One region of the Paenibacillus sp. M-152 genome, then DNA from elsewhere that is predicted to be linked to it. Evidence: predicted binding sites of a transcription regulator. Region 1 holds the regulator's gene; the other holds the start of a gene.
The links. Region 1 encodes Rex, which represses fermentation and respiration genes when NADH is low (regulators of the CRP and FNR family bind a similar motif). Its sites were predicted from a motif close to TTGTGAAATATTTCACAA; they were not measured.
Positions count from the first base shown of each region.

Region 1 (3,566 bases):
CAGGAACAGCGGATGTGGTTATAACGAATCACTCCAAGCTGTTCACCGACGTCAAAGCAAGTCACCAGCTATTGCCCAGCTATGAACATCTGGTAATTGATGAAGCACATCATCTAGAGGAAGTAGCCGGTAAGCACTTAGGCATGCATATGAAATATTTCACACTCGTGCATACGCTGACTCGATTGTTCAAGGACAGTAAGAACGGACAATTGCCTTCGTTACGTCAGCAGTTGGCAAAGTCGGGACATGAGAAGTCGACGGAATGGGCCTCGACCATTGATCAGCTGTACCCACTCGTGTTAGAGGTTAAGGAAACTTGGGACCTGCTAAGCGATAAGCTGTTTGGTATGTTGCCAGAGCGGTCTGATGCCACACCGGGTGAAACGGGGCAATTTTCTTCGCGTCTCAAACCGTCGGCCAAGCCTGCAAAGTGGGATCAAGCGGCGGCGTTGGAAAATCAGCTTTATGTAACGATGGGTGAAATTTTGCGCAAGGGCGACAAGCTGATGCTGGATGTCAAGGAAGAACACGACGATTATGCGGCGGATAGTCTCATTACAGATATCACGGGTCTGCTTAAGGATTTGGCGGGGATTAGGGAAAATTTGCGCTTCTTTATACGACTCGATGATGAAACAACCGTATATTGGCTCGAAGCGAGTGGGCAATTCCGTAGTAAATCATTGCAATTTTATGCAGTGCCCGTCGATGTGAGCCGCCAGTTGAAAGAAATGTTTTTTGACAAAAAAAGAAGTATTATTCTGACATCTGCTACTTTATCGGTAGATAAGTCGTTTCAGTACATGACCGATCAACTCGGCTTGCAGGAGGCAGCGGATCAAGGACGATTAATGACGTCACAGCTCCCATCACCTTTTAATTACAGGGATCAGGTGTTGCTGGTCATTCCGCGAGACTTTCCGAGTGTGAAGGGCAGTGTAGGGGATGCACATTTTGTAGAGATGCTCGTTAGCTCTCTAGGAGCGACTGCCCAGGCGACGCGGGGGAGAATGCTTGTTCTGTTTACTTCCTATCGGATGCTCCGGCAAGTGTATGAGCCACTTAAAGAGGCGTTAGCATCCAGCGATATTACCGTGTTAGGACAAGGTGTAGACAGTGGGAGTCGGAGCAAGCTAACCCGTCGTTTTCAGGAAGCCAAGGCTTCTGTATTGCTGGGAACGAGCAGCTTCTGGGAAGGCGTCGATATTCCAGGGAAGGCTTTGACTTGTCTGGCTATCGTTCGCTTGCCGTTTCAACCGCCCAATCACCCGTTACTGGAGGCAAAAAGCGAGCTGCTCCAGCAGCAGAAGAAGAATCCATTTATGAAGCTGTCTGTACCACAAGCAGTTATTCGCTTCAAACAGGGATTTGGGCGATTGGTACGTACAGCGAGTGACCACGGAGTCGTTATCGTTTACGATACGCGTGTGATCGAATCCTATTATGGAAAGCACTTTTTGTACTCGTTACCGGGACCAAAAATGGAGCATATGCCATCGGAGCAAATGGTGCCCCGCATCGCCGAATGGCTCCAATCCGCCCCGGAGACAGAGGCACAACGGACGGACACCTAAAGTCCGTTACAATTAGGGGGAGCAAGTATGAAATCAGATAAAATTTCAGAGGCTGTCGTACGGAGATTACCCGTATATTTACGTTATCTGAATGCACTGCACAAACGGGAGGTGGCTACGGTCTCTTCTCAAGAGCTGGGACAGAGGTTAGATTTGAATCCGGCCCAAATTCGTAAAGATCTTGCCTATTTTGGCGATTTTGGTCGGAAGGGCATCGGTTATGATGTTTCTTATCTAATTGAGAAAATACGCCATATCCTGAAAATCGACCAGCAAATTAATGTAGTATTGGTCGGAGCGGGTAATCTGGGTCAAGCCCTATCAAACTATAACGCTTATTTAAAAGACAATATGAAGATTGTGGCGGTATTTGATGCGTTCCCGGATAAGGTTGGGACCAGAATCAATACCTTAGTCGTTCAGCCGATGGATGAATTGGAAGCGACTGTGAAAGAAAAAAATATTCGAATCGGGATTATTACTGTACCTGATTTTGAGGCACAACACGTAGCTGATAGGCTCATTGAGAGTGGAATTGGAGCGATTTTAAACTTTGCACCTATCATTCTCAAGGCACCGGCTAACATTCGGATACATGCCACAGACTTTACAACTGATTTGCTTAGCCTCGCTTATTATCTGGAGGACGGAAAGGAAGAAGCACAATATGACAGTGAATAAATGGATGATTAAAAACGGTTCTTTTGCCGTGAATGGACCTGAAGCTGGGGTAATCCATGGTTTTATGATTGTGGAGGATAGCCGTATTACTTACATTGGCGAGACTCTGCCTGCGGGTGAGGAAGAGACAGAAGCAATCGACGGTAACGGGTTATTGTTTTTGCCTGGTCTGATTAATACTCATGGTCATGCGGCGATGTCTCTGCTGCGAGGGTATGGAGATGACTTGGCACTTCAAGTGTGGCTTCAGGAAAAAATGTGGCCTATGGAAGCCAAGTTTACATCTACGGATGTGTACTGGGGAACATCCTTGTCAGTGCTGGAAATGCTGAAAGGTGGAACCACAACTTTCCTGGATATGTACGATCATATGGATGAGGTGGCACGTGTAGCTGAAGAGTCGGGCATCCGTGCAAGTTTGATGCGTGGAGCCATTGGACTCTGTTCAGAAGAAGAACAGCGGATCAAGCTGGCTGAGGCCGTGACTTTTGCCCGTAACTGGCATGGAAAAGCAGACGGACGTATCACAACGATGATGTCTCCGCATGCCCCATACACATGCCCGCCAGCGTTTATTGAGAAATTTGTTCAAGCAGCACATGATCTCGATTTACCATTGCATACGCACATGTCCGAGACCATAGCCGAAGTTGAGCAAAACGTACGCGACTACGGTTTGCGTCCAGTTGCACACTTAGATAAGCTTGGCTTTTTCTCCCGCCCTTCACTTGTTGCCCACGGCGTACACTTGAACGACGAAGAGATAGCTTTATTAGCGGAACGAGGTGTGGCGGTTTCACATAATCCAGGCAGCAACTTGAAGCTGGCAAGTGGTGTAGCTAGAGTGCCTGAATTGCTGCGTGCAGGAGTTACTGTTTCTCTTGGAACAGACGGTCCTGCCAGCAATAATAACCTGGATATGTTCGAGGAAATGCGTCTGGCGGCACTCATTCACAAGGGAGTATCTGGCGACCCAACAGCAGTTCCTGCAAATGAAGCACTGCGTCTGGCAACAGAGTATGGTGCAAAGTCGATTGGTTTAAAAGAAGTAGGAGCGCTGGCAGCAGGCAACAAGGCTGACTTTATCGCGCTAGATCTGAATCAGGCCCACTTCTTGCCGCGTACAGATCTTATTTCCCATGCCGTATACTCTGCAAGTGCCAAAGACGTGGCTCATGTGTGGGTAGACGGTCGTCAGGTTGTGAAAAACGGCGAATGCCTGACGATGGACGAGGAACGTATCAAACATGAGGCACAAGCCGCCTTTGAAGGGCTGCTGTCGCGCTAATTCAGGTGTCACATCCCCTT
Region 1 covers NZ_CP034141.1:3,408,498-3,412,063, reverse strand. Annotated here, with positions in the region: gene dinG (ATP-dependent DNA helicase DinG) at 1-1,577, shown strand, start outside; gene EGM68_RS14825 (redox-sensing transcriptional repressor Rex) at 1,605-2,258, shown strand; gene EGM68_RS14820 (amidohydrolase) at 2,245-3,546, shown strand.

Region 2 (3,566 bases), 2.8 Mb from region 1:
TGAAGCCTTCGACCACTTCTTTCGTCCCATCTGTAGAGCCGTCATCAGCTACAATCACTTCGAATAGTTGCTTGGAATAGGTTTGCGCTTCAAATGAGGCGAGTGTGAGCAGCAGCTGCTGGGCTCGATTATAGGTTGGAATGATGACGCTGTAGCGGATAGCCAATGTGATCTCCCCCCATCATTTTTATTAGAACACGTTTGAACAAGATAAATAATAACAATGTATTCAAGGATTTTAGCCTGGTCTGGTCAAACACCCCTCAAGGTGCGAAACAGGCTTGGTCATATTGAGGATGTTAAGGTGGAGGTTCTGTAATTTTTGCTATTTTGCAGGTATTTTCAGTGGTGTGATGTATATGTCATGGCAGCATTACGCATAAGGATGTAAAGTAAAAGAGATACAAACAAACATGAGATGAAATGGACATGTTTATGGTAAACTATATGGAGTTATAGAAGACCTGAAAGAGGAGTACTATATGACACAATTTGTCTATAAGCAAATTATTGACGATCTTAAAATGAAAATTTTCGCTGGAAAGTTTGCAGATATGAGATTGCCAGATGAACGTAGTCTTAGTGAGACTTACCAGGTTAGTCGTAGTTCCATTAAACGCGCTCTGACTAAAATGGAGAGTGTCGGAATTATTTTCAAAAAACAAGGCTCCGGGACATTTATTAATCCCTTATACATAAGAAATGAATCGATCTTTAACTATGAAGGCTCTAATCTAGGAGTTACTGATAATTTTCAAATGCATGGCAAAAAGCCAAAAATCAAAGTATTGAGTTTCGAGGTCATTCCACCGACAGAAGAACTACAGCGCGATTTGTTCTTGGATACCCATGATTTTGTTTATAAAATCGTTCGTTTGCGTCTGTTTGATGACGATCCCTTTATGATTGAAACGGGCTACATCCCCATTAAAATTGTCCAAGACTTAAATCAGACGATTATTGAGGGTTCCATTTTTAATTATTTGGAAGACTCGCGGAACCTGGCCGTCACCAAATCTTTTTTATCCATTTTTGCAGAACCGTCCCAAGAGAATGACCAAAAGCTACTACAATTGAAAGAAAATGAACCGGTAGGCATTATGGAGGGTGTTTTCTTTTTAGATAACGGCACGCCATTTGAATTTTCACATATGCGGTTTCATTACAAATATTTGAAATTTAATACCTTTGTATCGGTACACTAACGAAAAGACTGGAGAATTCTCCGGTCTTTTTTTATGGTTTTGAAAAAGAATTAGAGTCTGCAAACCTTTCATTTATCACAAATTTTATTGGTTTATCTTTCTATATATTTTAATGTAAGAGCTTTTTTACTGTCTTTTTAATTTATATTTCATAGTATGTTCAAGATTTCACAAAATTGGACCGTATCACTTGTGAAAAAGGTTGAATTAATTTAGCGTAGCGTTATGATGTACATGTAGATGAAATTTCCGGAAATAAATTACAAACCAAATTACTAGGGAGTGGACACCATGGCCTTAACACCCGTGTTAGCAGAATACTCATCTCAAACATATTTGAAAAAACTTGATGCATACTGGCGTGCAACCAACTACATTTCAGTAGGTCAGCTTTATTTAAAAGACAATCCTTTGTTGAGAGAACCTTTGAAAGATTCGGATGTAAAGGTGAAGCCTATTGGACACTGGGGCACGATTCCAGGCCAAAACTTTATTTATGCTCATCTTAATCGTGTTATTAATAAATATGATTTGAACATGCTTTATATTGAAGGTCCTGGTCACGGCGGCCAGGTGATGGTTTCAAATTCATATCTTGATGGAAGCTACACTGAAATCTATCCACAAATCACTCAAGATATCCCAGGCATGAAGAAACTGTTCAAACAATTTTCGTTCCCTGGCGGTATTGCTTCGCATGCTGCTCCTGAAACACCTGGATCTATCCATGAAGGTGGAGAGCTGGGCTATTCCCTTTCTCATGGTGTAGGTGCTATTTTAGATAATCCGAATCTGATTTCGGCTGTTGTTATTGGGGATGGTGAAGCTGAAACGGGTCCATTAGCGGCTTCGTGGTTCTCTAACAGATTTATCAATCCAATCACGGATGGCGCAGTGCTGCCAATCTTACACTTGAATGGCTTCAAAATTAGTAACCCAACGATTATGTCTCGCCAATCGAAAGAAGAGTTAACTTCGTTCTTTAAAGGTTTGGGTTGGGAACCGTTCTTTGTTGAAGGTGAAGACCCTGATCACATGCATCCAGAAATGGCGAAAGTATTGGATACTGCCATCGAGAAGATCGAAGCTATCCAGAAGAATGCGCGTGAAAATAATGACCTTACTCGTCCGGCGTGGCCAGTACTTATCTTCCGTTCACCTAAAGGCTGGACGGGTCCAAAGGAATGGGACGGAGTGCCGAATACAAATTCGTTCCGTGCCCATCAGGTTCCAATTCCGGTTGATCAAAAAAATATGCAGCACGCACCTGCCTTATTAGAATGGCTGAATAGCTATAGACCAGAGGAATTGTTCGACGAAAACGGTCGTTTAAAAGCTGAGATTGCTGAAATTCTGCCTACAGGCGATAAACGAATGGGAATGAACCCTGTTGCGAATGCGGGTAACCTTATTAAAGACTTGAAATTGCCAGATTTCCGTAACTATGCGCTGGATAACTCCACGCCTGGTAAAGTGATTGCGCAAGATATGTCGGTTTTGGGCAAATACGTTAAAGATGTGGTTGTATTAAATGAAGAGAATCGCAATTTCAGAATCTTCGGACCTGACGAAACGATGTCTAACCGCTTGGCTCCTGTTTTTGAAGTAACCAAACGCCAATGGATGGATCAAATTATTGAGCCTAATGATGAATTCTTGTCATCTTATGGTCGTGTCATTGATTCCCAATTGTCTGAACACCAAGCTGAAGGTTTACTGGAAGGTTATGTGTTGACAGGTCGTCATGGTTTCTTTGCAAGTTACGAGGCCTTCCTGCGTGTGGTTGACTCGATGATCACTCAACACTTCAAATGGCTGCGTAAAGCAACGGATCAAGGATGGCGTGCAGACATCCCATCATTGAATGTTGTAGCTACTTCAACGGTCTTCCAACAGGATCATAATGGGTATACACACCAAGATCCAGGTTTGTTAGGTCATTTGGCTGATAAGAAACCAGAATTTATTCGTGAGTATCTGCCAGCTGACGCCAACTCTCTGCTAGCTGTTTTTGACACCATTTTAAATGACCGTCAAAAGATCAATTTGGTTGTTTCGTCCAAACACCCACGCCCACAATGGTTTTCTGCTGATGAAGCGAAGGAATTGGTGGACAAAGGGTTAAAGATTATTGACTGGGCAAGTACAGATCAAGGTGGAGAGCCTGATATTGTTATCGCTTCTGCCGGTACAGAACCAACGATTGAAAGCTTAGCTGCGATCTCTATCTTGCATAAAAAACTGCCTGATTTGAAGATTCGTTACATCAACGTAGTAGACTTACTGAAGCTGAGAAGCCAAAAGTTAGATCCTCGTGGATTATCTGACGCTGAGTTTGATCAATTTTTCACAAAGGACAAA
Region 2 covers NZ_CP034141.1:338,894-342,459, forward strand. Annotated here, with positions in the region: gene EGM68_RS01550 (glycosyltransferase) at 1-166, opposite strand, end outside; gene EGM68_RS01555 (GntR family transcriptional regulator) at 483-1,205, shown strand; gene EGM68_RS01560 (phosphoketolase family protein) at 1,497-3,566, shown strand, end outside.
Region 2: a site for Rex is predicted at 1,362-1,379, ahead of EGM68_RS01560 (phosphoketolase family protein). Genes of this name have one in related genera too.